Nitrobacter winogradskyi Nb-255: one gene and its partners. The protein of the gene in region 1 interacts with the protein of each later gene in a pairwise test. Links are inferred from orthologs where the notes say so. Each region holds a gene or a part of one and is shown in the gene's direction. Other genes may lie near its edges. The genes, in order: rho, nusG and hfq.

Evidence for each region.
Region 2: the proteins of rho (region 1) and nusG interact in binary tests that used the Escherichia coli proteins (3 or more experiments, as listed by UniProt). The link is inferred for Nitrobacter winogradskyi Nb-255 from one-to-one orthologs.
Region 3: the proteins of rho (region 1) and hfq interact in binary tests that used the Escherichia coli proteins (3 or more experiments, as listed by UniProt). The link is inferred for Nitrobacter winogradskyi Nb-255 from one-to-one orthologs.

What each region holds. Positions count from the first base shown.
Region 1 is NC_007406.1:112,345-122,362, reverse strand. Bases 118-3,116 are described here. They hold rho (transcription termination factor Rho), read left to right. Parts: upstream 118-983; coding sequence 984-2,249; downstream 2,250-3,116. Other genes in these bases: NWI_RS00530 (thioredoxin domain-containing protein), read right to left, coding at 2,318-3,116; hemJ (protoporphyrinogen oxidase HemJ), read left to right, coding at 166-588. Outside these bases: more of NWI_RS00530, read right to left, coding at 3,117-4,348; tRNA uridine-5-carboxymethylaminomethyl(34) synthesis GTPase MnmE, read left to right, coding at 4,591-5,961; tRNA uridine-5-carboxymethylaminomethyl(34) synthesis enzyme MnmG, read left to right, coding at 6,122-7,993; 16S rRNA (guanine(527)-N(7))-methyltransferase RsmG, read left to right, coding at 8,151-8,849; NWI_RS00510 (ParA family protein), read left to right, coding at 8,846-9,703; NWI_RS00505 (ParB/RepB/Spo0J family partition protein), read left to right, coding at 10,001-10,018. UniProt on the Escherichia coli protein: Facilitates transcription termination by a mechanism that involves Rho binding to the nascent RNA, activation of Rho's RNA-dependent ATPase activity, and release of the mRNA from the DNA template.
Region 2 is NC_007406.1:1,468,601-1,478,394, forward strand. What follows is about bases 6,694-9,468. They hold nusG (transcription termination/antitermination protein NusG), read left to right. Parts: upstream 6,694-7,703; coding sequence 7,704-8,234; downstream 8,235-9,468. Other genes in these bases: secE (preprotein translocase subunit SecE), read left to right, coding at 7,483-7,674; rplK (50S ribosomal protein L11), read left to right, coding at 8,422-8,850; rplA (50S ribosomal protein L1), read left to right, coding at 8,857-9,468. In the rest of the region: NWI_RS06935 (TonB-dependent siderophore receptor), read right to left, coding at 1-1,092; NWI_RS06940 (FecR family protein), read right to left, coding at 1,431-2,390; NWI_RS06945 (RNA polymerase sigma factor), read right to left, coding at 2,452-3,012; NWI_RS06950 (hypothetical protein), read right to left, coding at 3,591-3,827; NWI_RS06955 (hypothetical protein), read right to left, coding at 4,393-4,653; NWI_RS06970 (PRC-barrel domain-containing protein), read right to left, coding at 5,756-6,115; more of rplA, read left to right, coding at 9,469-9,549. UniProt on the Escherichia coli protein: Part of the processive rRNA transcription and antitermination complex (rrnTAC). The complex forms an RNA-chaperone ring around the RNA exit tunnel of RNA polymerase (RNAP).
Region 3 is NC_007406.1:1,574,159-1,583,983, forward strand. The notes cover bases 4,508-7,313. They hold hfq (RNA chaperone Hfq), read left to right. Parts: upstream 4,508-5,689; coding sequence 5,690-5,938; downstream 5,939-7,313. Other genes in these bases: NWI_RS07500 (sigma-54-dependent transcriptional regulator), read left to right, coding at 4,508-4,565; NWI_RS07505 (D-amino-acid transaminase), read left to right, coding at 4,648-5,505; hflX (GTPase HflX), read left to right, coding at 5,962-7,313. Outside these bases: ntrC (nitrogen regulation protein NR(I)), read left to right, coding at 1-699; NWI_RS07495 (sensor histidine kinase NtrY-like), read left to right, coding at 877-3,177; more of NWI_RS07500, read left to right, coding at 3,195-4,507; more of hflX, read left to right, coding at 7,314-7,335; NWI_RS07520 (NAD-dependent succinate-semialdehyde dehydrogenase), read left to right, coding at 7,437-8,873; mazG (nucleoside triphosphate pyrophosphohydrolase), read right to left, coding at 8,896-9,720. UniProt on the Escherichia coli protein: RNA chaperone that binds small regulatory RNA (sRNAs) and mRNAs to facilitate mRNA translational regulation in response to envelope stress, environmental stress and changes in metabolite concentrations.

The sequences.
Region 1 (10,018 bases):
ACCGGGACGACATTGCGTTCCCTCAATTCACCGTCACATAGACTCAAACTGAAGAATTTTAAGAGTTTCTTTAGAAAGAGTCGCTTGCGGATATCGTTCCGTTTCTGGCAGGTATCGGGCGCTCCAGCAGGTCGCAAGGCCGAATTCCCCTGAACGAGACGATCGATGTACGAGTGGATCAAAGCCTTTCATGTGATTGCGATCATTTCCTGGATGGCGGGAATGCTCTATCTGCCGCGGCTGTTTGTCTATCACTGCGATGCGGAGATCGGCTCGAAACAGTCCGAGACCTTCAAGGTGATGGAGCGGAGGCTGTTCAAGGCAATCATCAATCCCGCGATGATGATAGCCTGGGGACTCGGCCTTTACATGATGTGGGAGCGGCAGTGGTATGCGGTCGGCTGGTTCCAGGGCAAGCTGGGGCTCGTCATTCTGATGTCCGCCGTTCACGGCTATTTCGCACGCCGCGTCCGCGATTTCGCTGCCGACCGCAACGTGATGAGTCAGAAATTCTATCGTATTATCAATGAGGTCGTGACGGCCCTCATGGTAGGCATCGTCATTCTCGTGATCGTCAAGCCATCCTAGATAGCGATGGCTTTGGATCGAATCGATCCAACCATGAACGTGATCAATTCCAGTATTTTGAGACGCGGGATGTAGGCGGAAAACCGCACCACACTTCTCCTCATCCTGGTCTAGGGCCGGAAAACTTCATCAAAACGGTCTGCCAGCACCTCCTTGCGCGGAGGCGTTCGATTTTCTATATTGCACGTATTCCCACCCTATGCAGGCGGATGTGGCCGCGTTCCGGTTTCTGAATCGAGCCGGCCGCCACGTCAGGTTTGAAGCCTTTCGGTGATCTTCCTCGCTTGATGTTTTTTCCGGTACGGGCAGGACCGCGGTCTTTCCTTTCGGTCGTCGTCCGCATCTTCCCGAACCCACCTGGCCATTCTTCTCTAGCATTCCACAGGACTCTCCCAATGCGGGAAATGAAACTTCAAGACCTCAAGGCCAAGACTCCAGCCGAACTCGTCTCGTTTGCGGAGGAGCTTGGGGTCGAGAACGCCAGCACCATGCGCAAGCAGGAGCTGATGTTCGCCATTCTGAAGCAGCTTGCCATTCAGGAAACCGACATCATCGGCGAGGGTGTCGTCGAGGTCCTCTCGGATGGCTTCGGCTTTCTGCGCTCGCCCGATGCCAACTATCTGCCGGGTCCGGACGATATTTACGTTTCACCTTCGCAGATTCGCCGCTTCGGCCTGAGAACCGGCGACACCATTGAGGGGCACATCCGCAGCCCCAAGGAAGGCGAGCGCTATTTTGCACTGCTGAAAGTCAATACGCTCAATTTCGAAGACCCCGAGAAGTCGAAGCACAAGGTCAACTTCGACAACCTGACGCCCCTGTTTCCCGATCAGCGGTTTCGCCTCGAACTTGAAGATCCTACCCGCAAGGATTTGTCGGCGCGGGTCATCGATATCGTCGCTCCGATCGGCAAGGGCCAGCGCGCCTTGATCGTGGCGCCGCCGCGCACCGGCAAGACCGTGCTGATGCAGAACATCGCGCACTCCATCACCGCTAATCATCCGGAGTGCTATCTGATCGTTCTTCTGATCGACGAGCGCCCGGAGGAAGTCACCGACATGCAGCGCTCGGTGAAGGGTGAAGTCGTATCCTCGACTTTCGACGAGCCCGCGGTGCGTCACGTTCAGGTCGCCGAGATGGTGATCGAGAAAGCCAAACGCCTGGTCGAACACGGACGCGATGTTGTCATCCTGCTTGATTCGATCACGCGCCTTGGCCGCGCCTACAACACCGTGGTGCCCTCCTCCGGCAAGGTGCTGACCGGCGGCGTCGACGCCAACGCCCTGCAGCGGCCGAAGCGATTCTTCGGCGCCGCCCGTAATATCGAGGAAGGCGGGTCACTGACCATCATCGCCACCGCGCTGGTCGATACCGGAAGCCGGATGGACGAGGTGATCTTCGAAGAGTTCAAGGGCACCGGCAATTCTGAGTTGATCCTCGACCGCAAGGTCGCCGACAAGCGCACCTTCCCGGCGATCGACATCGCCCGCTCCGGAACGCGCAAGGAAGAACTCATCACCGATCCGCAACTGCTCAAGAAGATGTATGTGCTGCGGCGCATCCTCAATCCCATGGGCACCATGGATGCGATCGAGTTCCTGCTGGACAAGCTGCGCAACACCAAGAACAATTCCGAGTTCTTCGAGTCGATGAATACCTGATCGCCATCGATCGGGGCGAGCAGCGCTCGCGCGAGCGACAGTGTTCAGATTTCCAGCCGTTTCGATCCTTACATGAGCTCGTTGAGCGCATCGGGTTGCGTGACCGGCAGCGAGCAGGACTGACCGCGGCAGATGAAGGCGGCGCTCTGCGCCACGGCCGAAAGCTTTGCGCGCGCCGGATGATCGGCCGGTAGCGCATCGGCATGTGGAGCATGAAGCACGATGCTTGTCGCGTACGGCAGTTTTCGCGCGGCGCCGAGCAGCGCGGCGGCTTGTGCATCCTCGCCGGCCACGACGATCTCCGCGCCAGTGAGACGGAGATCGAGCGCATTCATCAGCGAGAGCTGACCAAAGCCCTTCTCGGTCGCGCGCGGCAGCAAGGCGGCGAAGTGGCTGTCGATCCGGTCGCGCCATTTCGCATCACCGGTCAGCGCGGCGAGACGCACCAGGTTTTGTGCAATCACTCCGTCGTGGTTGGGGATGGCGTCGTCTTCGCTCGAATGCGGCCGCACGATCAACCCCTCGGCGTCGTCGGCCGTCAGATAATAGCCGCCATGCGCGGCGTCGGCGTAGTGAGTGTCCAGCGTGGATTGCCAGCGTAGCGCCTGCTCGAGGAATGTGCCGTCGCCTGTGGCCTCGAACAATGCAAGCGCGGCGCGCGCCATCGTGGCGTAGTCGGAAGCGAGCGCCGGAATCAAAAGCCTGCCCTCGCGCCAGGAATGCCCCAGCCGCCCGTCACGGGTCATCATGGTCCGAATGAAGTCGTAGGCGGCGCGGGCGATCCGCAACCAGTCCGGCTTGTCGAAGACGCAGGCCCCGTGAACGAGAGCGGCGATCATCAAACCATTCCAGTCGGCGAGTATCTTGTCATCGAGTCCGGGACGAACCCGGCTTTCACGACGCACCAGCAGCTTCTTGCGCAGCGCGCGCATGTGAGCGCTATCGTCGTTGGCGACGTCGATGCTCTTGAGGCGATTGGGAATGTTGCGTCGCTCGAAGTTGCCGTTTGCCGTGATGTCGTATCGCGCGGCGAAATCAGCGGCGTCGGCGGCGCCCAACACATCGTCGATCTCGCTCAGCGACCAGACATAGAACCTGCCCTCCTCGCCTTCGGAGTCCGCGTCGAGCGACGAAGCAAAGCCACCTTCCGCTGTCAGCATTTCCCGGCGCAGCCAATCGACCGTTTCGATCGCCCGCTCACGGTAAAGCGGATTCTTGCTGCGCGCATAATCGAGCGCGAGCAGATCAAGGATCTGCGCATTGTCGTAAAGCATCTTTTCGAAGTGCGGCACCAGCCACCTGTCATCGACCGAATAGCGCGCATAGCCACCGCCAATGTGGTCGTAGATGCCGCCCTGACTCATCCGTGTCAGGGTCAGCGTGGTAGCCGCAAAGAAGCGGTCGTCACGGGTGCGAGCGCCGGCGCGCCAGAGAAGTTCCAGCACGGAGCATTGGGGAAACTTCGGTGCGCCACGGAGGCCGCCGTTCACCGGATCGGTTGAACGCATGATGGCGACGGCCGCGTTATTGAGTTCGGCGACGCCGAGGTTAGCCGGGCTTTTGGTCGTCGCACGCTCGGAGAGCCGAGCGATCAACGTGTCGCGATGGCGTGCGATTTGGTCGGGCTGATCGCGAAAAACCCGCGCCACCGATTGCAGAACATCGGTGAAGGCCGGACGGCCGAAGTCCGGCAGCTTTGGAAAGTACGTGCCGCCCCAGAACGGCGATCCGTCGGGCGACAGAAACATCGTCAGCGGCCAGCCGCCCTGTTCGCCGAGATGATGCAGCGCGCTCATATAGATCTGATCGATATCCGGCCGCTCCTCGCGATCGACCTTGATGCAGACGAACAGTTCGTTCATCACCGCGGCGACGTCGTCGTCCTCGAAGCTTTCGTGCGCCATGACATGGCACCAGTGACAGGCGGCGTAACCGATCGACAGCAGGATCGGACGGTTGCTGCGCTGCGCTTCGGCGAGCGCTTCCGGTCCCCACGGCCACCAGTCGACGGGATTGTGCTGGTGTTGCAGCAGATAGGGACTGGTTTCCGCGGACAGACGGTTAGCAAGACGGCCTGAGCTTCCAGCGGCTTGGTTCATGTCGGGAGGTCCTTCGGATAATCCACGAAACAGGAAGGGCACGGCGTGTATGTCGCGATAACTTTGAAGTCCGGCCATCGATGCAATTCAAGCCATAGAGCCTTTCCGCTTCTGATAGAATCAGAAGTGGGCTCCATGATTTTGATTTGACGCGTTTTCCTCACGCGAAGCGGTGTCCATCCTCGGGTCAAGCCCGAGGACATGCTTCGCTTGAAAACGCTCCAGGTTTAAAGACATAAGTCATGCATCCACGAGAGCAAACCATCTTCGCGCTGTCATCGGGCCGGCCGCCGTCGGCGATTGCTGTCGTGCGCGCGTCGGGTTCGCAGGCCGGGACCGCGCTTCGTAAACTCGCAGGCGCCATTCCGGCTGCGCGCACGGCGAAGCGTGTCTTGCTGCGCGACAGCGTTGGTGAAGCGATCGATGACGCTGTCATCCTGTGGTTTCCCGCGCCTGCGAGCGCAACCGGCGAGGATATCGCGGAGTTTCACGTTCACGGTAGCCGCGCGGTGGTGAATGCCTTGATCGCGGCGCTGTCGTCGATCGACGATGCGCGCGCGGCGGAGCCGGGAGAGTTTACACGGCGCGCTTTCGAGAACGGCAAGATCGATCTCACCGAAGCCGAGGGCCTCGATGACCTGATTCATGCGGACACCGACCGCCAGCGCCGTCAGGCCTTGCGCCAGTTGCAGGGTCTGCTCGGCGATCGCGCGCGCGGTTGGCGCAAGGAGCTGATCGATGCCTCGGCTTTGATCGAAGCCGGAATCGATTTCGCCGATGAAGAGGATGTGCCGGAGGATCTCGCGAGACCGGCGCTGGAAAAGATCGCGCAGCTTCGTCGCGAGATCGAGCAAACCCTTGCGGCTTCAGCGCGGGGCGAGCGCCTGCGCGACGGCCTGACGGTCGCGATCGCCGGCCCGCCGAACGCGGGCAAGTCGACGCTGCTCAATCGTCTGGCCCGTCGCGAAGCGGCAATCGTTTCGCCGCACGCGGGAACGACGCGTGACATCATAGAGGTGTATCTCGATCTCGACGGTTATCCGGTGACGCTCATCGATACGGCGGGCATTCGCGAGACTGACGATCCCGTTGAGCAGGAGGGCGTGCGGCGGGCCCGCGATCGCGTCGCGAAGGCGGATCTGGTGTTGTGGCTTTCGGATGATCATGGCGGTGAGCCGGACCAAACGATTCGTTCTGGGGAGACGTCGCTCTGGCTGATACGCAACAAGATCGATCTTGCGGGCCCGGAGAATGATGGGGCGAAGCCGGGGCGGTTCGAGACGAAAGCCGGACAGAGCGCGCCGCCGTGGCGGTTCCGTATTTCGGCGTCGCGGGGCGACGGCGTTGATGATCTGGTGTCGGCGCTGACGGCCTTCGCGGAAAAGCTGCTTGGATCGAGCGAGGCGGGTGTGATCACGCGCTTGCGGCACCGCAACATATTGCGGGATGCCGTCGCATCGCTGGCAAAGGCGGAAACGCTGGCGGGCCGGGGCGACGAGCTTGTGGCCGAGGAATTACGAATAGCGATTCATCTCATGGGACGGCTGCTCGGCCGTGTCGATATAGATGATATTCTCGATTCACTTTTTAAGGAGTTCTGCATCGGTAAATAATGAATTCAGTTCATTTTAATGATGCATTAACCATCGCGTTTGCTCAAAGAGCGGTGACGCGATGTTCACGTGAAACACTGACTCGGTCTCCCTCAAATCCAAACTTTCGCATCTTTCGCGCGTGCGATAAAAGTCGCTCGGGAAAACGTGCGAGAGGCTGATGACAGCATCATTTGACGTCATCGTTATCGGGGGTGGTCACGCCGGCTGCGAGGCCGCGGCCGCTTCCGCGCGAACCGGCGCGCGAACCGCGCTGGTCACCCATCGCTTTGCCACCATCGGCGCGATGTCGTGCAACCCCGCGATCGGCGGTCTCGGAAAGGGCCATCTGGTGCGGGAGGTCGATGCCCTCGACGGTTTGATGGCGCGCATCGCCGATGCCGGCGGCATCCAGTTCCGGATGCTCAATCGTCGCAAGGGACCGGCGGTGCGGGGTCCGCGCGCCCAGGAGGATCGCAAGCTCTATGCCGCCGCGATGCAGGCTGCGATTCGTGAAACCGCGAACCTCGAAGTGATCGACGGCGAGGCGGACGACTTGATTGTCTCCGGCGGGAGGATCGCCGGCGTTCGCCTGACCGACGGCCGGCGGATCAAGTCCGCGGCGGTGGTCGTCACCACCGGAACCTTTCTGCGCGGTCTGATCCATCTCGGCGAGAAAAGCTGGCCGGCGGGACGAGTCGACGAGGCGCCGGCGCTCGGCCTTTCCGCCTCGTTCGAGCGGATCGGTTTCGCGCTTGGCCGGCTGAAGACCGGAACCCCGCCGCGGCTTGACGGCACGACGATCGACTGGGCCGCGGTGGAGATGCAACCCGGAGACGACCCGCCGGAGCCGTTTTCGGTGCTGACCGCGCGGATCACCACGCCTCAGATTCAATGCGGCATCACCCGCACCACACCGGCGACGCATGATCTGATCCGGACCAATGTGCATCGTTCGCCGATCTATTCCGGCCAGATCACCAGTTCAGGTCCGCGCTATTGCCCGTCGATCGAGGATAAGGTGGTCCGCTTCGGTGATCGCGACGGGCACCAGGTCTTTCTGGAGCCGGAAGGTCTCGACGATGCGACGGTTTATCCCAACGGGATTTCCACCTCGCTGCCGGAGGAGGTCCAGCTCGCCATTCTTGCGACGATCCCCGGCCTTGAGAACGTGAAAATGACCCGGCCGGGTTATGCCATCGAATACGACCATGTCGATCCTCGCGAACTTGAGCCGACTTTGCAGACCCGGCGAATGCGAGGGCTGTTCCTGGCCGGCCAGATCAACGGCACCACCGGTTATGAGGAAGCGGCGGCGCAGGGCCTTGTCGCGGGTCTGAACGCGGCGTTGGCAGCGGGCGGCGGCGATCCGGTGGTGTTCGATCGCGCCGACGGTTATCTCGGGGTGATGATCGATGATCTCGTGACCCGAGGGATCACCGAGCCCTATCGGATGTTCACCTCTCGCGCCGAATATCGTCTGACGCTCCGGGCCGACAACGCCGACCAGCGGCTGACGGACAGGGGAATTGCCCTCGGATGCGTCGGGGCGGGACGCGCGGCGTATCATCGGGCCAAGATGGCGGCCTTGCAGGCGGCAAAGCAAGGGGCGATGTCGCTGTCGGTGACGCCGAACGAGGCCGCCCGACACGGACTCTCGCTCAATCGCGACGGCCATCGCCGGTCCGCGTTCGAACTGTTGTCCTATCCGGAGATCGGCTGGCGCGAGGTGGCCGCGATCTGGCCCGAACTCTCGGCCATTGATCCCGCGATTGCCGAGCATCTGGAGATCGACGCCAAGTATGATGTCTATCTGAAGCGACAGGCCGCCGATGTCGAAGCATTCCGCCGTGACGAGGGGTTGGTTCTCACCGAGATCGACTACAGCGCGGTGCCGGGTCTCTCCAACGAAGCGAGAAACCGGCTGGAAAAGGCTCAGCCGCTTACCGTGGGGCAGGCGGGCCGCCTCGATGGAATCACCCCCGCCGCTTTGGGGATTCTGGCGGCCTATCTGCGCCGGGAAGCACGACAGCGAACAGCCGCCTCGGCGTGATGATCGTCCTCGATCGGATCGGATGTTTCACGTGAAACATCCGCAAAGGGAGGTAGCCGCAACGCGGCAGAGGGCTGTCGGCCAATGGCCGACTGATCCATATCCCCGTCGCCTAAACGTCTGGCCAGGAATCCGAGACGCGTCTATGCTGGATGGAATGTCCGCGCCCCTGCAAAAGTACTCGCCATGTTCGGCCACAGACAAGGCGGCCGCGCTGGCGCTGACCCCCGTTTCGTCCGAGACCGAGGCGCGGCTGGATGCCTATGTGGATCTGCTGGTGCAATGGCAGACAAAAACCAATCTCGTGGCGTCCTCGACGTTGCCCCAGCTCTGGACCCGCCACATCGCCGATTCGCTTCAGCTTTTGGCGCTGGCTCCGCAGGCCAAATGCTGGGCCGATCTCGGCAGCGGCGGCGGCTTTCCCGGCGTGGTGCTGGCCTGCGCGCTGGCGGATATTGAAGGCGCGCGGGTCGATCTGGTCGAGCGCAATGCCAAGAAAGCGGCCTTTCTCCGTGAGGCCGTGCGGATCACCGCGTCGCCAGCCTCCGTTCACCTGATGGATATCGGGGATTATGTGGACAGATCGGAGGATCGGATCGATTGCGTGACCGCGCGCGCGCTGGCGCCTCTACAAGTGCTACTTGGTTTCGTAGAGCCGCTGGTGAACAAGGGTGCTAAGGCCTTGTTTCTCAAAGGACAAGATGTAGAAGCTGAGTTGACGGAAGCCACCAGATATTGGAACATCGAACCTCGGATTCATTCAAGCTGCACCGGCGGACAAGGCCGGATCGCCGAGTTCGATCATATCGAGCGGCGCGATCGTCGTGGCGCAAGGCAGGCATGGCGTGGTTCATGACGGTAATTGACGATATCGACCCGCGTGACGACCAAGGCCGGTGGCGCGCCCGCCATCCCCGCATCATTTCGCTCGCCAATCAGAAGGGCGGTGTCGGCAAGACCACCACCGCGATCAATCTCGGCACGGCGTTGGCCGCGATCGGCGAGCGTGTCCTGATCGTCGACCTCGATCCGCAGGGCAACGCCTCCACGGGGCTCGGCATCGACCGGCGCGACCGCAACGTGTCCACCTATGACGTGCTGATCGGCGAAGCGCCGCTGCGCGACGCCGTGGTGCCGACCGCGGTGCCGCGCCTGCACATCGCCGCCTCGACCATGGACCTCTCCGGTCTGGAGCTTGAGCTTGGCGCCGCGAAGGACCGCGCCTTCCGGTTGCGTGATGCGATCACCGCGCTCAACGGCAACGCGGCCTATGCCGCCGACTACACCTATGTGCTGATCGACTGTCCGCCGTCGCTCAATCTTCTCACCGTCAACGCGATGGCGGCGTCGGATGCGATCCTCGTGCCGCTGCAATGCGAGTTCTTCGCTCTCGAAGGCCTGTCGCAGCTATTGCAGACCGTCGAGCAGGTGCGCTCCACGCTCAATCCCAACCTGTCGATCCACGGCATCGTGCTCACCATGTTCGACTCGCGCAACAACCTGTCGAACCAGGTGGTCGCCGACGTGCGCCAGTTCATGGGCTCGAAGGTTTACGACACCATGATCCCGCGTAACGTGCGTATTTCGGAAGCGCCGTCCTACGGCAAGCCGGTGCTGGTCTATGATCTCAAATGCAGCGGCAGCGAAGCCTATCTGAAACTCGCGACCGAGGTGATCCAGCGCGAGCGTGAATTGCGCATGGCGCATTAGAGCATCGGACCCGAAAGTGGGAACCGGTTTCGGGATAAATCCGATGCTCAATCAATTAACTGGAGCGGCGGCGCTGATTCCATTTGACCGGCCGCCGCTCTATAGCGTTTTCGAGCGAAGCGGATACCGGTTCGCGTGAAGAAAATGCGTCAAAACAATGATCTAGAGCCTCGCTTCTGATTCCATCAGAAGCGAAAAGGCTCTAGGTTTTCCCATCCCGCACGATCGGCGTCGTGCGCGAGTGATCGGACTTCAGGGCAAAGTCAGGAGCGTGAGTTGAATCCGAGGAAGCCGGCGATGGCCGATGAAGCGCGT
Region 2 (9,794 bases), 1.4 Mb from region 1 along the record:
GCGGGACGCCATCGCGAAGACTGTCAGTCGCGTGTCTATATCGGGCAGCCAGGTCACGGACGGCGCAATGAAATAGTTGTCGTTGTTGACAAAGTTCGTTTGAGTCCCGCCGCCCTGAACCTGGCCGACAATTCTATAGAGCATCTTGCCGTTGCCAGGCTGTGTCGCGACGGGGCCCCCGAAGTCGAACTGCGTGTAAGCGTTACCGAAATTATTGACGCCAGCTTCAATATAATGAAGGGGCTCCGCCGGAGGCAGCTTGCTCACGGCGTTGACGAGTCCTCCCGGCCCCGAGCCACCGTATAGAGAGGCCGACGGGCCCCGCAGCACCTCAACACGCTCAAGGTTGAACGGCTGCATTTTAAAGCCGCCAAAGGCAAAATAGGAAAGCTGCATGCCGTCGAGGAAAAGCGAGTCATTCTGCGCGTCAAAACCACGGATCAGGAACCAGTCGTCGCGATGATCCGTCCCGAAGGTCCCGGCAACGACGCCCGGCGTGTAACGCAACACCTCATCAAATTTGGAAACCAGCTTCTGGTCGCGGATTTGCTCGGCTCCAATTACCGACAGCGACTGCGGAATTTCGATGATCGGGGTATCAGTCTTCGAGCCCGTAAGGCTCCGGTTCGCGACATAGCCTTGAACCGGACCCCACGCGGTCTCGCCCTGAATATCGATCGTGTCGAGTGCGATCGCGCCGGCCGGAGCCGCGCCCGTGGCGGAAGCGCCCGGTCCGACGATGGTGATCGCGTTCGGGCCGGTCGCCCGCGCGACCAGGCCGGTCCCGTTGAGGATAACCGACAGCGCCTGGTTCGCGGTCAGCGCGCCTTGCGCGCCGCGCGTCGTCTTGCCCCGCGCGATCGAGGCGTCGAACAGGACCTGCATCCCCGTCTGCGCGGCCAACTGGTTCAGGGCCGATGTCAACGGGCCGGCAGGGATGGATATCGTGCGCGCCGCCAATGATGCCGGCGCATTCTGCGCGGCCGCCGGCACGGCGAAACCGGTTGTGAGCAGCGTCGTCGCCAACAAAAGCGATCGGGTTCGCCCCTTAACTTGTGATTGACGCATCCGCCCCATTCGCTTGTCCCCCATCGAACTTCATCCCCCAGGCTGATCGCCGCCGCGTCGGGATGACGCACTGTCAGCCGTTCATTGAGGTGACGAATGAAGGAAGGGCTTTGGGACTCCGGACGATGAGGAAATTTCTCTCCCGTCATGCCCGGCCGTGTGCCGGGCATCCACGTCTTCACCGCGTCTCAACAGGCAAGACGTGGATGGCCGGGATAAACCCGGCCATGACGGAGTGGGGGTCGTAGCCGCAAATCACTGCCGTCATTGCCGGGCTTGACCCGGCAATCCATTCTGGAACGATGGATACGCGGATCAAGCCCGCGTGTGACGCTGGTGGGAGGGGATGGGTGGATGAATGCTCATCCCCGCAGCAGGATCAGCGGCCCCATCCGGATCACGCTCAGACCCAGCGACTCGCGCAAAAGCGCCAGCGCCGAGTCGGTATCGGTGACGGTGAACGTGCCGCTGACGCGGCGCGCGGCGAGGTCCGAATTCGATATGATGATGCGCCCCGCGAAATGGCGATCGATCTCGGCCACGACATCCGCCACCGGCGCATTGTCGACCACCAGTTGGCCCCGGCGCCACGCGAGCACCGCATGAGTGTCGGCCTGCCGGACATCCTTCACCTTGCCGTCAGCGTCATAGACGGCCTGCTGTCCTTCGTTGACCCGGACCTCAGGCTCGGCGTGCGTATGAGGAGTGACCGATACCGCATGCTCGGTCACCGTCACCTCGGTTGAGTTCTGACCCAGCCGGATATCGAAGGCGGTGCCGAGCGCGGTGGTCTGCCCGCCGTTCGCCTCGACAACGAACGGGCGGCTCGCGTCCTTCGCGACCTGGAAAAACGCCTGACCCCGCAGCAACGTGACCGTGCGCGTTTCCGCCGTAAATCGGTAGGAGATGGCGGAAAAGGCGTTGAGCTGGATGGTCGTGCCGTCAGCCAGTTCGATTGTCGGCATCTCTCCCGTGCCCGATATGGCGTTGGCCAGAAGTCGCATCGGGCCGTCGGAATAGACGAACGCGCTGCCGGCGAGCGCCGCGCCGAGAAACGCCACCGCAAGGGTCTTGGCGACGCGCGGGCGCGGCTTGACCTTGAAATTCCGCAGCGCTGGATCATTCAAAATGGCCGTGCGCGCTTCGCCCATCAGCCGCTGGGCCGCTTCGTAAGCCGCTCTGTTCTCCTCGCCCCGGTCGAGCCATTCCTCAAACGCGCGACTTTCGTGCGCGCTTTGATTGATGTCACGATTTTTGAGCACCCAGGCGGCGGCTTCTTCGTGTCGTTTGCGGCTTGCCTGCGCGGATTGGTCGGCTGTCATCGCGACTCCTGATCGCTTCTCACCCATCAGGGAGACGAGTGAATCCCCTTGTGAAGGACTCTTACTCGATACCGAGCAGGCGATCGAGGCAATGCGCGAGGGCCCGTCGAAGGTGGCGGTCCACCATGTTTCGCGAAATATTGAGCTTTCGCGCGATCTGGTCGGGCTCCAGCCGGTGGAGGCGATGCAGGATGAAAACGGCGCGCTGGCGCGCCGGAAGCTCGGTAATGGCCTCGCGCAAGACCGCAAGGCGGGCTTCGACATCCAGGCCGTAATCGGGAGCCGCCGTTTCGGCGGGGACGGCCAGCGCCTCAGCCTCGGTTCCTGAAAAAAGATGCTGCTCCAGCCGGGCGCGGCGCATCCGGTCGATGCCGAGATTGATCGCCGAGCGGCACAGGAACGCGCACAGCGAGCGCTTGTTCTTCAAAAGGTCGGGCTGCTCGGCAAGCTTGATATAGAGGTCGTGGACGACGTCCGAGACGAGGCCGCGCGCGCAGCCGCGACGCAGCACCGCCGCCTTGATGTCGGCATAGTGCGCTTCGATGGCGCGATCCAGGAGGTTGTCGCTGTCGAGAATACTGGCCGGCGCCACGCTACGATTCCTGTCCGAATAGGCAGGCATATACAGAGACAAATATCCTGCAGCGCAAGCTTCTAACTTTAGATCGCATCTAAACCTTGTCGTGCATTCGACAAGGATAAGGCGCTCCCGGCCAAGGCGGGCAGGGAATTCGGATCTTCAATCCTGGCCAGCTTTCTGGACAGGCTTGCAATGGTGGAGAAGCCACACTTTGCTGTCCGCGAGGGTGGGCGTCCCGTCGCAACAGGCGCCGTTGCTTCGATCCTGGAATGATCGAGGCGGAGTGGCGTTAGCGTTCTGTCGGGGAGTTCAACTGGTTATCTGGCAGGAGTGGCATGGCTATGAAATCCCAATGATTACAATGGGTGCGACCCTTTTCGCGCCTCAAATAGCCCTTCAAAAGCCCTACAAACTACAGAGGGGTCGCACCTCAACCAACTGCATTTTGCTCTCCTTCTGGTGGGGTCGGCGCGCCGTCGGCGGGCAGGGCGTCGAGCACTTTCGCGATAAAAGCAGGCGAGGGGCGGTTTCTCATCGGGGCACCTGCCATGTGTCCACGATGGTGCCGGCGAGTAACACTCCGATGTAGATCCAGAGCAGAATGTTGTCGGCGATCCTGCTCATGACGCCCTCGCCATTTCAGTGGTGACAATCTCCTGCCGGGCCACGGCCAGTGCGTCGTCAACGAATGTCGCGATGTCGCTGTAACTGTAGCGGCGCGTGCACATCAGCGAGCGGATTGCGTCGCTCTCGGTGCCGGTCGCCTCGAAGCGAATGAGATCGGCGGCCATGCGATCGACGATGTCGCCGTTGTTGGAGCGCAGGGGGACAACGTTGCCTTCATCAGCGGAGCGCATAAAGAAAGCCAGCTAAGCAAGACTACGAGAACCCCGCTCCGGCGGGGTTTTCTTTGCGGCAATTCGAGCAACCTTATGCCAGTTGAGTGCTTAGCCATCGTGATGAGCGCATCATCGCGCGCACGGTGTCAGGAGAATTTATGTCGATTCCGAATAAGAACGTAGACGACCCCTCGAAAGCCAATCTGAAGTCAGAGATGAAGTACAGCGTGCCGATCGATCGGCAGCGTGGAGCGCTGACCAGGAAGGAGTTACCCCTCATCGGCTCTCCTGATCGGAGTATGGGTCTGGGCAATCTCGGCGTGGACCAGCGATATTCCGATGAGCGGCTGGATTCCCTTGGGATTCGGAGGTGTTTCCATGCTCATGGTCGCGGTCGGCTTAATAAGCTGGATGTCTTACAGCAACCGTCGCGGTTATGACGAAGAGGCGTTAAGGCTCCCGATGTAATCTACCGGGCCTGTTGAGCAGGCTGAAGATCTCCGCCTGAGCCGGCGGGGGTTTTTTTATCAAATCCCCCGTGTCGCTGTCGCTCACCGCTTCGCATTCAATTCTGGATGTCGGGTCACACCCCAAAGATCGCCTCGGCGGGGTTTTCTGGCCCACTCGGCAAAGCCTTATCCACCAGCACCAGGATCATCTCCATGTGCTTCCGCAGCAGGGCCGCGTCGTCGCTGTCCTGCGCCGATCGAGCCAGCGTCCGGATGTGCTGCAAGGCTTTGACGGGATCGATGGCCGGCTCTTTATCCCCCTGTCGGGCTAATGCTTCCTGTCCACGCGCCTTTATCAGTGTTCGGATGTGACCCAAGTCCTGACGCTTATTCATAATACATCCTTTCGCTGGCTCCCCGCTCCGCCTTCAGCGGCAGCTCCCGCGTGTGGGAGTAGTCCTAGCGTGAGCTGAAATAGCTCTCGTAGATGTAGTCGTGATTGCCGATAGCTACCGCCTCGAACTCCTCCGCTGCGATCTGTCGAGCTCGTGCAGCGGTGCTGACCTGCACAGGAAAGCGGTCACCAAAATTCCTTCCCTTCTTCTAGGTCAACGGGGTCCTGGTCCATGTGTCGCGAATGAAGGGGGTTAAGAACTCGTAGCCGCTCGCTATCTGCGGCGGCTTCGGTCGCAACGATGCGAAATGTTTCCTGCGAGCGGGTTCCACTCGCGGCTGATTGGAGAATCCGTTCGGCCATTAACGCTTGTGTAGACGGATCCGGACGGACGTCCAGTGTGGCTTGCTCAAGCGCGCCTCGCATAACCGCAATTAGCCCTGCGTCAAACATGTAGAATCTCCGTTTTGGATGGCGCTCTACCATTTATGAGTGACGGCTGTACTGCGGAACTCCGACGACGATGAGTCGATAGAATTAAACTTCTGACAGGTTGAGCCACATCGTCACACAGCGATACGACTACTCATGCACATTTACCATCACCAACCATCGCGCGACCTTGGATGTACCGGTGTGCGGTTGGCTCTGACGATGCTGCTGGGATCGAATCGCAAACTCGAAGCGTGTTCGGGGGTTCCCTGAGTTAACTACCGATCCCTCGCCAGCTTCCGCTTCCCCCACCTATGGCCCTTCTTGCCTTCCGGGTTGCCGATCTGGGGCGGTTCCTCTCCAAATACAGCCTTGGCGAACGCTACCCGGGCCATGAAAACGAAAGGGCCGCCGTGCTCTGCCGCCTGGTGCAGCACCTTTGCCGCCAGTTGCCAGGGCGGGGTGTCGCAGTAGGATTATAGCAATCCTAAGTTGTTCTTGCAAAAAGCCCGCCAGGAGCGCGGCGGGCTTGAGGTGAGTGAAGAGACGCGCCAATTACCGAACCTTCTCGTCGTGATTGATGCATACAAACAAACCCGCCGGGAAGGCCCGGCGGGTAATTTTTGGTAAGAGAACAGGGCCTTGGCCCGTCTGCTTCTGAATTTCAGTGCTCAACCAGGACGTACCACTACCTCGTTATGGTAGCCATCGAGCTTTGCGTATCGGGCGTTCCAATCAAAGATGGTCTCCGTACCGTGCTTGGGGCCACCTTTCATCCGGCTCCCGCTGATGTCGGAACCGTATTCGCCAAGAGCGGTGTCATATCGCAGCACCGCCCAGGGCACCAGGTAATGCTCTTTGCCTATACCGAGGAATCCACCGAAACTGAGTACGGCGTAGGCTATTTCCCCGCTGGTCTTGTCAATCATCACACTTTCGATTGAACCAATTCTTTTGTTCTCCGCCCCATAAACAGCTTTACCAGACTCTCTATCGCTGATCAGATGATCAATCGTTTCTTCGGTTGCCATGCAGTTCTCCTAGGTTACTGAGAGAAGGGACTGGCGGGGGAAACGTTCCTACGGACGCGCGATCTGTCGCACGTCGGACAGACAGACTTGCGCCGCTTTGGCTAAACTGCCGCACTGTCATTTCGGTGCGGTCGGGCTCCCCTGTGATAAGCTGAGCCTCAAGACGGGAGGCCGGTCATGACAGAACGCCGCGAACTTTATCGAAGCCCGAATGGCGATTCCTGGTACTTGGGTCGGGAGCCCACGAACGGGCACGCCTTTATCATCCACCAGCCTAATTCCCCATCCTGCGGGCGGTTGTCGCATATTGAGCTTGGTGAATTCCTTCGGAGTGGAAAAGGCCCAGAACAGCAGGCATTGCTTCGTTTGATCGGCACACTCGTTGAAGTGCCACCATACGCTTAGTGACTGCTCAGGCGGGGTTTTCTACGAGCAACCTGATGCTGGCCGGGGCGTTATCAAACTGAGGTATCCCAGGACGCCTCCCGGTGACGGTCCCGGTGTCTAACTCCCCCTTGCCGAAGGAGTGACGTCGGGCCGTTACTCGGGGCGGTATCCATCGAACCGGAGTCCCTTGCCGACGAAAAAAGGATGCATGCCATGATGGAATTTTACGCGGGGGTGGCGATTGCCACCGCTATGATAGGCGCGGGGTTGCTGTTGTCGAAGTGAGGCGTGGGGTCAACTCCGTGGAGTTCTTTACCGGTCCCTCGCCAGCTTCCGCTTTCCCCACCTGTGACCCTTGTTGCCTTCGGGGTGGCCGATCGGGGGTGGCGTCTCGCCGTTCCATGTCCCGCTCTCGAGCCCATAGTGGTCACTGCACTGAATGAATGAAGGTGAAGGCGCACCAGACGATCGCGACGGCCTTGCGCGTGGAGTACGAAAGGGGTCGCACCGAGCCGAAGGGGTCGCACCTCGCTTGCAACCTATTGAAATATTTAGTGGTTGGCAGGAGTGGCAGGGCTCGAACCTGCGACCCCCGGTTTTGGAGACCGGTGCTCTACCAATTGAGCTACACTCCTAGTGGATGCTTCTATAGCGAACGTAAAACGCCCCGTCAGCCCCAAAATGCATCGAACCGGCTTCTGAAAACGCGCGGGAGGCGGCGAGTAGAAGTTCCTCATCCTGATCCGCCATTCATGGTGGCAGACGCGGCCAAGCCGTACCCTTGACCTTTTCAGTCGCCGGCAGTAGATAGCGGCACCTGCTGTCGGCCCGATTTGACGGATATCCGACGCGGCCCTGAATTCCCGGACAGTCCAGCCCGTTGGGCGGCTACCCTCCAGATAGAGGGTTGGGCGCGCGAGAGAGGCTGCCCGGATTTTTGCGAAACCAGACCGGCACAAAACGAACGCGGATCATCAACGATGGCTTTCAGCCCGTTCAAATTCCTGCAGGAAGTGCGCACGGAAACCGCGAAGGTCACCTGGCCGTCCCGCCGCGAAACCACGGTGACGACGATCATGGTGTTCGTGATGGTGGCTCTGGCGTCGATCTTCTTCTTCTTCACGGATCAGATTATCCGCGTTTTCATCACGTTCGTACTAGGTCTTCACTGACAGCACGAATGACGCGCACGGACTGAACAATGAGCATGCGCTGGTATATCGTCCACGCCTATTCGAATTTCGAAAAAAAGGTCTCGGAGTCGATCCGGGAGCAGGCCAAGCAGCGCGGGCTCGAGGATCTTTTCGAGCAGGTGCTGGTGCCGACCGAGAAGGTCACGGAAGTCCGGCGCGGCCGCAAGGTCGATACCGAGCGCAAGTTTTTCCCGGGTTATGTGCTGGTGAAGATGAACCTCACCGACGAGGCGTTCCATCTCATCAAGAATACCCCGAAAGTCACGGGCTTCCTCGGCGCCGAGAACAAGCCGATGCCGATATCGGAAGCCGAAGCCATGCGCATCATGCATCAGGTGCAGGAAGGCGTGGAGCGGCCCAAGGCGTCGGTTTCCTTCGAGGTCGGGGAGAATGTCCGCGTGGCCGATGGACCGTTCGCGTCGTTCTCCGGCGTCGTGGAGGAAGTCGACGAGGCTCGCTCGCGCGTGAAGGTCGCGGTGTCGATCTTTGGCCGCGCAACGCCAGTCGAGCTGGAATTCGGTCAGGTCGAAAAGGTTTAGGTTTCACCTCTCCCCGCCTGCGGGGAGATGTCGACCGCGTAGCGGTCGGGTGAGGGGGCCTTGCTTAATGGCCGCCCCTCACCCCGACCCTCTCCCCGTAAGAACGGGGAGAGGGAGCAGGCGATCATCGTGGGAGGTGAGGGCGGTCGCCAGCCGCTTGAGCCATGACCACAAACAGGAGTGACGCATGGCAAAGAAAGTGACCGGATACCTGAAATTGCAGGTGCCGGCCGGTGCGGCGAACCCCTCGCCACCGATCGGTCCCGCGCTTGGTCAGCGCGGTCTCAACATCATGGAGTTCTGCAAGGCCTTTAACGCCCAGACCCAGAAGGAAGAAAAGAACACGCCGATTCCGGTCGTGATCACAATCTACGCGGATCGTTCCTTCACCTTCGAGATGAAGACCCCGCCGATGGCCTACTTCCTCAAGCAGGCGGCGAAGATCCAGTCGGGCTCCAAGACGCCGGGCCGCGATGCCGCTGGCACGCTGACCAGGGCGCAGGTGCGTGAGATCGCCGAGAAGAAGATGAAGGACCTCAATTGCGACACCGTCGAGGCAGCCATGAGCATGGTTGAAGGCTCCGCCCGTTCGATGGGCCTTCAGGTGGCGGAGTAACGAACCATGGCAACCGGAAAGCGTTTGAAGAAATCCCGTGAGGGCATTGACAGAAATAAGCTTTATCCAATCGCGGATGCGATCAGGATGGTTAAGGAGCGTGCCACATCGAAGTTTGATGAGACGATCGAGATCGCGATGAATCTCGGCGTCGATCCGCGTCACGCCGACCAGATGGTGCGCGGCGTCGTCACGCTGCCGAACGGCACTGGCCGCACGCTGCGCGTCGGTGTGTTCGCGCGTGGCGCCAAGGCCGAGGAAGCCAAGGCCGCCGGCGCGGATGTGGTGGGCGCGGAAGATCTTGTCGAGACCGTGCAGGGCGGTACGATCGCATTCGATCGTTGCATCGCCACGCCGGACATGATGCCGCTGGTCGGCCGCCTCGGCAAGGTGTTGGGCCCGCGCGGCATGATGCCGAATCCGAAAATCGGTACCGTGACGATGGATGTCGCCGGCGCCGTGAAGGGCGCCAAAGGCGGATCGGTCGAATTCCGTGTCGAGAAGGCGGGTATCGTGCAGGCCGGGATCGGCAAGGCCTCTTTCTCCGCGGAGAAACTGGTCGAGAACGTCAAGGCGTTGGCGGACGCGGTGGCGAAGGCCAAGCCGGCCGGAGCCAAGGGTACCTACGTCCAGCGTATCGCGGTGTCCTCCACCATGGGCCCGGGCGTCAAGGTTGAGCCGGGAACCGTGCTCGGCTGAGATCGGGTGAATGAGACGATCGAAGCGGGTTCGGAGTTTCCGGGCCCGTTTTGACGTTTTGATCGCGCGGTGAAGTCGATTCTTGTCGGTGTTAGTCAGGTGTGAGGCGCGTTCTTCGAAGCTGGCCGGAAAATTGCATGATTTAGGGCTTGGCAACGCGGCGAAGATTGGTTAAACACCGCGCTCCGGACGCGTGGGCTTCTGTTCGCGCGTTCGCGTTCGTTTTCCAAAACCCAACGAGACAG
Region 3 (9,825 bases), 1.5 Mb from region 1 along the record:
GCGCAGACACGTCTGCTTCGTGTGCTTCAGCAGGGTGAATATTGCACCGTCGGGGGAAGGACGGCCATCAAGACGGATGTCCGCATCGTTGCGGCATCCAACAAGGATCTTCGTGTCCTGATTCAGCAGGGGCTGTTTCGCGAGGATCTTTTTTTCCGCCTCAACGTGGTGCCGCTGCGCCTGCCGCCGCTCCGCGAACGCATCGAGGATCTGCCGGATCTGATCAGGCATTTTTTCGTGCTTGCCGAAAAGGATGGACTGCCGCCCAAGAAGCTGGACGCGCTTGCGCTAGAACGCTTGAAGCGGCACCGCTGGCCCGGCAACGTCCGGGAGCTTGAAAACCTTGCGCGCAGGCTGGCCGCGCTCTACCCGCAGGATGTCATCACCGCTCCGGTGATCGATTGCGAGCTTGCATCTCCCGAGGCGACCTCCGGAAGTAACGCCCAGAACATCAATAGTCTCGGTGGCGCCGTCGAGATGTACATGTCGTCGCTTTTCTCAGGCTCCCCGAACGGGCTCCCGCCGCCTGGCCTGTATCAACGCGTTCTCAGGGAGATTGAGGTCCCGCTTCTCACCGCCGTGCTGGCGGCGACGCGCGGCAACCAGATTCGCGCCGCCGACCTTTTGGGTTTGAACCGCAACACGCTCCGTAAAAAAATCCGCGATCTGGATATCCAGGTCTACCGTTCCGGAGGATAGGTAGCCGAGTCTACCGGCAGTTTTTCCGCCATTCACGATCGAACCGGACTCAATCGATTGTTGCCAGTCGCGGCTGATGTTCGCGCCGCGGAAATGTCCCAATTGTGCAACATTGTTGTATGATTGCATCAGTTCGCTGGTTGCGCCAGCCAGCTTAAACGCCCAGCTTTCACGCGGATGACCACAGCAGACACGCCGGTTCCCTCGCACGATCCGACATTCGCCGAGTCGCGTGGCTGGGCGATGCGCCGGCTATTGGCGCCCGTCGCGATCGGCCTTGCGCTGCTGTCGGCATTCCTGACTTTCGTGGTTTTGGTTGGCCTCACGCCGATCGAGCCGACGCACCGGGTCGTCATTACGTTTCTGCTGGTCGACGCCGGCATCATCCTTCTGCTCGTTGGCATCATCGCCCGCGAGGTCTGGCGTGTCGTGCAAGCCCGCCGCCGGGGGCGCGCCGCGGCGAAGCTGCATGTGCAGGTCGTCGGTCTTTTCTCGATCATCGCCGTTCTGCCGGCGGTCGTGGTGTCGGTCGTCGCCAGCGTCACGATCGATCGCGGCCTTGACCGTCTGTTTTCAGGGCCGATCAAGGAGGTTATTGAGAACTCGCGGATCGTCGCACACGCTTATGCGAACGAGCATGCCCAACTGATCCGGGGCGATATCCTGGGCATGGCCAATGACGTTTCCAACGCACGGCCGCTCTACGACCAGGACCGCGTGACATTTCTCCAACTCCTGACCTCCAGCGCCAAGGCTCGCAACCTTCCCGGCGCGATGCTGATCGATAAGGAGGGTCATCTGCTGGTATCGGCGCAAACCGGCATCAAGCGAGCCTACGACACGCCGAACCCCGACATTCTCAAGAATGTGAATGAGGACGATCCGCAGATCGCGCTCATTCCGGAGGCGAACTACGTCGCCGCCGTCATTCGCCTTCGCGCGTTTCAGGACACGTTCCTTTACGTCGCGAGATTGCTCGATCCCTATGTCGTCTCGCAACTGAAGCAGACCGAGTCGAGCATTGTCGAATACGCCACGATCGAGGCTCGGCGTCTTGGCATCCAGGTGGCGCTCGCGCTGATGTTCGCTGTGATTGCGCTGACCATTCTGATGGCGTCGGTATTGCTAGGCCTCAACTTCGCGGACCGGTTCGTGGCCCCCGTCCGACGCCTGATGAACGCGGCCAACCTCGTATCCACCGGCGACCTGAACGTTCAGGTTCCTGTTTTGAAATCCGAAGGCGACCTGGCGCAGCTCGGCGAGACATTCAACAAGATGACCGCCGAATTGCGCACTCAGCGCGACGAACTCGTTAATGCGAGCGGCCTGATCGACAGCCGGCGCCGTTTCATCGAGGCGGTGCTGTCGTCGGCCAGCGCCGGCATCATCGGCGTCGACGGCGCCAACACCATCCGCATCCTGAACCGCTCGGCGGAGAAGCTGATCGGCCATTCGGAATCAGAAACGCTCGGACATCCGCTATCCGAGGTCATCCCCGAGCTGAGCGATCTCATGCAGACGGCGAGGGAGGGGGCGCAACGGCTGGTGCAGGGCCAGATCACGCTCAATCGCGACGGCAATGAGCGTAACATCTCGGTGCGCGTCAGCGCCGAGCAAACCAGTCAATCGCGTGACAGCTACATCATCACCCTGGACGATATCACGGAGCTTGTGACCGCGCAGCGTACGTCCGCGTGGGGCGATGTGGCGCGACGTATCGCTCATGAAATCAAGAATCCGTTGACACCGATCCAGCTTTCGGCCGAGCGCATCCGCCGTAAATTCGGCAAGGTGATCACTCAGGACAAGCCGATCTTCGAGCAATGCACCGACACCATCGTGCGTCAGGTTGAGGATATCAGGCGGATGGTCGATGAGTTCTCGCGTTTCGCGCGAATGCCGAAGCCCGTGATGGAAGGAGAGGATGTCGCCGATACGGTCCGCCAGACGGTTTTCCTCATGCGTGTCGGACATCCCGAGATCGATATCGAAGCCGACATCAGGCAAGAACCGATGCGCGCGCAGTTTGACCGGCGGCTGATCTCGCAGGCGCTGACCAATATCATCAAGAACGCGGCCGAAGCCATCGAAGCGGTGCCGCCGGAGGTGCTCGGAAAAGGCCGGATCGACGTCATCGCCGCGCAGGAAGAAGACGACATCATCATTGACGTGATCGACAATGGTGTCGGCTTACCGAAAGTTGCGCGCGCGCGGCTGCTGGAGCCTTACGTGACGACACGCGAAAAGGGTACCGGCCTTGGTCTTGCGATCGTGGGGCGCGTTCTGGAAGACCACGGCGGAAAGCTCGAGCTCAATGACGCGTCGGCGATCAGGCCGGAAGCGCGGGGAGCCTGGATGCGGTTGCGGTTTGCAGCGACGGGGCCAGCGAATGCGGGAACCATTGGGGATGATGGAGCGACTAACGGGGATACCCTGACCGGAAAAGAAACAAAGACTGAGGTTGCGACCGGCGGCTGACGAGGCGGATCCAATTCATGGCACATGACATTCTGATTGTTGACGACGAGGCGGACATTCGCGACCTGGTTGCGGGCATCCTGGAAGATGAGGGGTTCACGACCCGAACCGCGCGCAACAGCGATGAGGCGCTGGCGGAGGTTTCAAGCCGCCGTCCGCACATGGTGTTTCTCGACATCTGGCTGCAAGGCAGCAAGCTCGATGGGCTCCAGCTGCTGGAAATGATCAAGCAGGACAGCCCCGATATGCCGGTCGTGATGATCTCCGGTCATGGCAACATCGAAACGGCGGTCGCGGCCATCAAACGCGGCGCCTATGACTTCATCGAAAAGCCGTTCAAGGCCGATCGGCTGATTCTGGTGGCGACGCGTGCGCTCGAAACGTCGCGCCTGAAGCGCGAGGTCCGTGAACTGAAGCAGCTCGCGCCGGCGGCAAGCTCGCTGGTTGGGCGTTCGCCATGCATGAACCAGCTTCGGCAAACCATCGAGCGCGCGGCGAAAGCCAACAGCCGCATCATGATCGTCGGCCCGTCCGGGTCCGGCAAGGAACTGGCGGCGCGAACGCTTCATAATCAGTCGAGCCGTGCCGAGGGGCCGTTTGTTGTCATCAACGCCGCTGCGATCACGCCGGAGCGAATGGAGTCCGAACTGTTCGGCGTGGAGCAGGTCGACGGTCAGCAGCCTCGCAAGGCCGGTGCGCTGGAAGAAGCGCACGGCGGGACGCTGTTCATCGACGAGATCGGCGATATGCCGCGCGAGACGCAGAACAAGATCATGCGGGTCCTGGTCGATCAGACCTTTCAACGCTCAGGCGGCGCAACCAAGATCAAGGTGGATGTGCGCATCATTTCGTCGACAGCGCGCAATCTGGAGGAGGAAATTGCAGCGGGCAGGTTCCGTGAAGATCTCTATCACCGGCTGTCGGTGGTGCCGATCCGCGTTCCGCCATTGTCCGAACGCCGCGAGGATATTCCCGAACTGATCGAATTTTTCATGGACCATATCTCCGCCACGAGCGGTTTGCCCAAGCGCCAGATCGGCGATGACGCGATGGCGGTGCTGCAATCGCATGTCTGGCCGGGCAACGTCCGGCAACTCCGAAACAATGTCGAGCGCGTAATGATCCTGGCAGGCGGAGGCCCGGAGGTCATCATCACCGCGGATATGTTGCCGCAGGATGTCGGCTCCATGGTCCCGGCGATGCCGTCGGGCGTCAATGGCGAGCACATCATGGGCTTGCCGCTTCGCGAGGCCCGCGAGGTTTTCGAGCGCGACTATCTGATCGCTCAGATCAGCCGCTTCTCCAACAACATCTCCCGGACCGCGGAGTTCGTCGGCATGGAGCGCTCGGCGCTGCATCGCAAACTCAAGGCGCTCGGCGTCAACTAGATTGTTGCTCTGACGCATGGTCATCCCGCGAAATCGTATTCATCTCGATCGAGAACAGGTAACGCTGAGGTAAACCTGCTGAATGTCGCGCATCGCTTATGTCAACGGCCGGTATCGCGATCTGCGCGATGCCTGCGTCAACGTCGAGGATCGCGGCTACCAGTTTGCCGACGGTGTTTACGAGGTTTGCGAGGTGCGCGGCGCGAGGCTGGTTGATTTTCCCCGGCACATGGCCCGGTTGCAGCGGTCGATGCGCGAATTGCGGATCGCCGAACCGATGCCGATCACGGCGCTCGGCATCATCATGCGCGAGGTCGTGCGGCGGAATCGCGTGACCTACGGAATCGTGTATCTGCAGGTGACTCGCGGCGTGGCCCGGCGCGATCACGCTTTTCCGCCGAACCCGGTCAAGCCGGGCGTCGTCGTCACGGCCCGCGCGCTGGATGACGAGAAAAAGCAGCAAGCCGCCGCCGCCGGCATTTCTGTCATTACTCTGCCGGAGAATCGTTGGCCGCGGGTGGATATCAAGTCAGTGGCGCTGCTGCCGAATGTTTTGGCAAAGCAGCATGCGCGGGAAAAGGGAGCCCATGAGGCGTGGTACGTCGATAGTGACGGATTCGTCACCGAAGGCGCGTCGAGCAACGCCTGGATCGTGACGAAGGACGGCCGGGCCGTCACCCGGTCAGTGGACCAGGGCATTCTGGCGGGCATCACGCGGGCTGTTCTCATGGAAGTCCTGAGGGCTTTTCAGATCAGGCTTGAAGAGCGCCCGTTCACGCCGGCGGAAGCCCGCGAGGCGGCCGAAGCGTTTGTAACCTCGGCTTCTCAGATCGTCATGCCCGTGGTCGCGATCGACGGCCAGGTGGTGGGGGATGGTCGGCCTGGCGGTATTGCAAGGCGGCTTCGAGAGGAATTCCACCGCTTTTCAGCATTTTCCTGATGGTTTTTGTGTATCCGGGTAAACCCGCGGACCCGAACCGGCTTGCGTAACATCATACTCTGCCTTCTAATCCGGGGGGCCGGGTCCATGAGGAGGATCTCAGAGGGGAGCCGGCGGGCCATGAAACGCTCGGGAGGGCTGCTTCCGGCTCCAAAAAGCAAAGTTAAACTGCGGGATAACAAAAATGGCGATAGACCGCGCACAAAACCTACAGGACACTTTCCTCAACCACGTCCGTAAGACGAAAACGCCTCTGACGATCTTTCTGGTAAACGGAGTCAAGCTCCAGGGAATCGTGACCTGGTTCGACAATTTCTGCCTGCTGCTCAGGCGCGACGGTCATTCACAACTGGTCTACAAACACGCGATTTCGACCATCATGCCGGGTGCTCCGATCCAGTTGTTTGAAGGCGGCGAGGATGCTCCGCTTTGAGCACATACTTGAAAGTTTCCTGATTGGACCCCCGCCAGTTCGAGGGGAGCACCGACCCGTCGGGGTCGATGCGGGGCGAGCCAACCGGACGAGCGATCGTCATCGGCCCTTACGTGCGGACGCGGGGCGGCGATGCCGAGACGCCGCGACGATCCCTGCGCAACACCGACGCCCGGCTGGATGAAGCCGCCGGTCTCGCCAAGGCAATCGACCTCCATGTGATTCAGGCGATCGTCGCTCCCGTCAGCCAGATCAGGCCCGCGACATATCTCGGTAAGGGCAAGGTCGAGGAGTTGCAGGGCTTGATCGCCGCCGATGGAGCCGGTCTCGTGGTGATGGACTGCGCGCTGTCGCCCATTCAACAGCGCAATCTGGAAAAGGCCTGGAGCACAAAGGTGCTGGACCGCACCGGCTTGATCCTCGAAATCTTCGGGCGCCGCGCCAAGACCAAAGAGGGCGCGCTTCAGGTCGAACTCGCTCATCTCAACTATCAGCGCAGCCGTCTGGTGCGCTCCTGGACCCACCTCGAACGGCAGCGTGGCGGCTTCGGATTCATGGGCGGGCCCGGCGAAACCCAGATCGAGGCGGATCGCCGCCTGATCGGCGATCGCATCACGCGACTGGAAAACGAACTCAAGAAGGTGCAGGCGACGCGGCGGCTGCATCGCGCCGGGCGGCAGCGCGTGCCCTATCGCGTGGTCGCGCTGGTCGGCTACACGAATGCCGGCAAATCGACGCTGTTCAATCGATTGACGCGCGCGGACGTTCAGGCCGCCGACATGCTGTTCGCGACGCTCGATCCGACGCTGCGCTCGCTCGCGCTGCCTCACGGCGGAAAGGCCATGCTGTCGGACACCGTCGGATTCATATCTAATCTGCCGACCCAGCTCGTCGCTGCTTTCCGCGCGACGTTGGAGGAGGTGATGGAGGCGGACGTTATCCTTCATGTTCGTGACATTTCGCATGAGGATACGGAGCCGCAGCAGCACGATGTCGAAGCCGTGCTGCATCAACTCGGCATCGACCCCGACGGACCGGCGCGCATGATCGAGGTCTGGAACAAGATCGATCGCTTCGATGCGGATCAGCGCAAAGACCTGGAGAACGTGGCTGCACGCCGTTCGACGGATGTGCCGCGTTTTCTTGTTTCTGCCGAAACCGGCGAAGGGGTTGAGACGCTGCTTGCGGCGATCGAGGATCGGCTGGCGGCAACCCGAACCACGCTGGATCTGTCGGTCGACGCCTCGGATGGCGCGGCGATCAGCTGGCTGCATCGGAACTCCGAGGTGCTCGCCAAGGAACTACGCGACGGCCGCTACGACATGACCGTCAGGGTCGATGAGACAAAACGTGACATACTCGTCAATCGGTATGGCGCGGCGCCACGTCCGCTTTGATTTCCGCTCGCAAAGCAAGGCCGCGCAAGGATGGTCTTGACCGGCGGAACGCCGGACTATTCCATGTCCATCAAATCACATGAAAGCCGCAGGAGATTTCCGTGAGCTATCAGGATACATCGCTTCTGATCGACGGAAGGTGGCGCCCCGGCGCCTCCGGCAAGACGATCGCCGTCCTCAACCCCGCGACCGAAGAACAGATCGGAACGGTCGCTCATGCCGATCGGGCCGATCTCGACGAGGCGCTCGCCGCTGCCGACAAGGGGTTCAAGATCTGGCGGGCGGTCGCTCCGTTCGAGCGCGCCAGGATCATGCGTAAGGCGGCAGCCTTGCTGCGGGAGCGAGTCGAGCGCATCGCAACGCTGATGACGATGGAGCAGGGCAAGGTTCTCGCTGAAGCCAGAATCGAGACGCTGGCCGCGGCCGACGTCATCGAATGGTTCGCGGAAGAGTCCCGGAGGGCGTATGGCCGCGTGATTCCCGCGCGGGGCCCGGGCATCTACCAGATTGCGATCAAGGAGCCGGTTGGTCCGGCGGCGGCTTTCACGCCGTGGAATTTTCCCATCAATCAGGTCTGCCGCAAATTGTCGGCAGCGCTCGCCGCCGGCTGTTCGATCATCGTCAAGGCGCCCGAGGAAACGCCGGCGTCTCCAGCCGAGCTGCTCCGCGTATTCATCGACGCGGGCGTGCCCGACGGCGTCATCAATCTCGTTTTCGGTGTGCCTGCCGAAATCTCCGAGTATCTGATCCCGCATCCGATCATCAGGAAAATATCCTTCACAGGCTCGACGGCGGTGGGCAAGCAACTCGCGGCGCTTGCCGGACTGCACATGAAGCGCGCGACCATGGAACTCGGCGGTCATGCGCCAGCCGTCGTGTTCGACGACGCCGACATCGCAAGCGCGGTGAAAATCATCTCGGACGCCAAGTTTCGTAACGCCGGTCAGGTCTGCATCGCGCCGACGCGCCTTCTCGTGCAGGAAAAGGTGTACAAGGATTTCGTCGGCAAGTTCACGGAGGCCGCCAAGGTGGTTAGAGTCGGCAACGGGCTCGACCCTGATTCAACGATGGGATCGCTTGCCAACTCGCGCCGCGTTTCCGCCGTGGAAGGTTTTGTTCAGGACGCGATCGGGAAGGGCGCCAAGCTCGCGGCGGGTGGACATCGCGTCGGCAACAAGGGTTATTTTTTCGAGCCGACAGTTCTGGTTGACGTGCCGAAGGAAGCCCGCGCCATGAACGAGGAGCCGTTCGGCCCCCTGGCGCTGATTTCGCCGTTCTCGAGTTTCGACGAGGCCGCCGAAGAATCGAACCGCCTGCCATACGGCCTCGCGTCCTATGCGTTCACCAGTTCGACCAGGACGGCAACCGCCATTGGCGCGGCCATTGAGAGCGGAATGGTCGCCATCAATAATGTCGCTCTCGCTTTGCCGGAAAATCCATTCGGAGGCGTCAAGGATTCAGGTTACGGTTCGGAGGGAGGAATCGAGGCGATGGAATCATATCTCATCACCAAGTTCATCAGCCAGACCGGCGTGTAAGCAGCGCGTTTCGCCCTAACGCTTAACGCGTTTCCTTCTGCTTCGCCTCGTTCCACAGCGCATCCATCTCGGCGAGAGATGCATCCTCGAGCGAACGGCCCTTCGCGGCAAGCGCGTGTTCGATATGGGCGAACCGCCGTTCGAATTTCGCGTTTGTCGCACGCAGCGCGGTTTCGGGGTCAGCATCGACATGGCGCGCGAGGTTGACCAGTGCGAACATGAGATCGCCGGTCTCAGACGCGATCTCGGACCTGTCGCCGCGATCCAGCGCCGCCTCGATCTCGTCAGCTTCCTCGCGGATCTTGTCGAGCACGGCTCGCGGGTCGTTCCAGTCGAAGCCCACGGTCGAGGCTTTTCGCTGCAAAGCCATCGCGCGCGTCAACGCGGGCTGACCGGCCTTGATGTCCGCGAGCAGACCCGAAGCCGGCGTTTCCCTCATCGGCTTGCGCGCGGCGCGCTCCGCCTTTTCTTCCGCCTTGATGCGTTCCCATGTTCCTTTCACATCGGATGGCGCGATGTATCCTGCATCGTCGGGAAAGACATGCGGATGCCGCCGGATCATTTTGCGCGTGATCGCCTCGACCACATCCCCAAACGAAAACGCATTCCGCTCTTCCGCGATGCGCGCGTGAAAGACGACTTGCAATAGCAGGTCACCAAGCTCGTCGCAGAGATCAACCAGATCGTTGCGCGCGATCGCATCCGCCACCTCGTAGGCTTCTTCGATGGTGTAGGGCGCAATGGTCGCAAACGTCTGCTCGAGATCCCAAGGGCAGCCGGTGCCGGGCGTTCTCAATTGCTTCATGATGTCGAGCAGGCGTGAAATATCGCGGGATGGGGTGGTCATCGGTTCACCGGTATCGGAATGGACTTGCTTCTCTATGCCTGAAGCAGCCCGTCGTCCCAGAAAAAAGCATGGGATCCAGCCTCGCAATCCCCACCGATTGGCGCG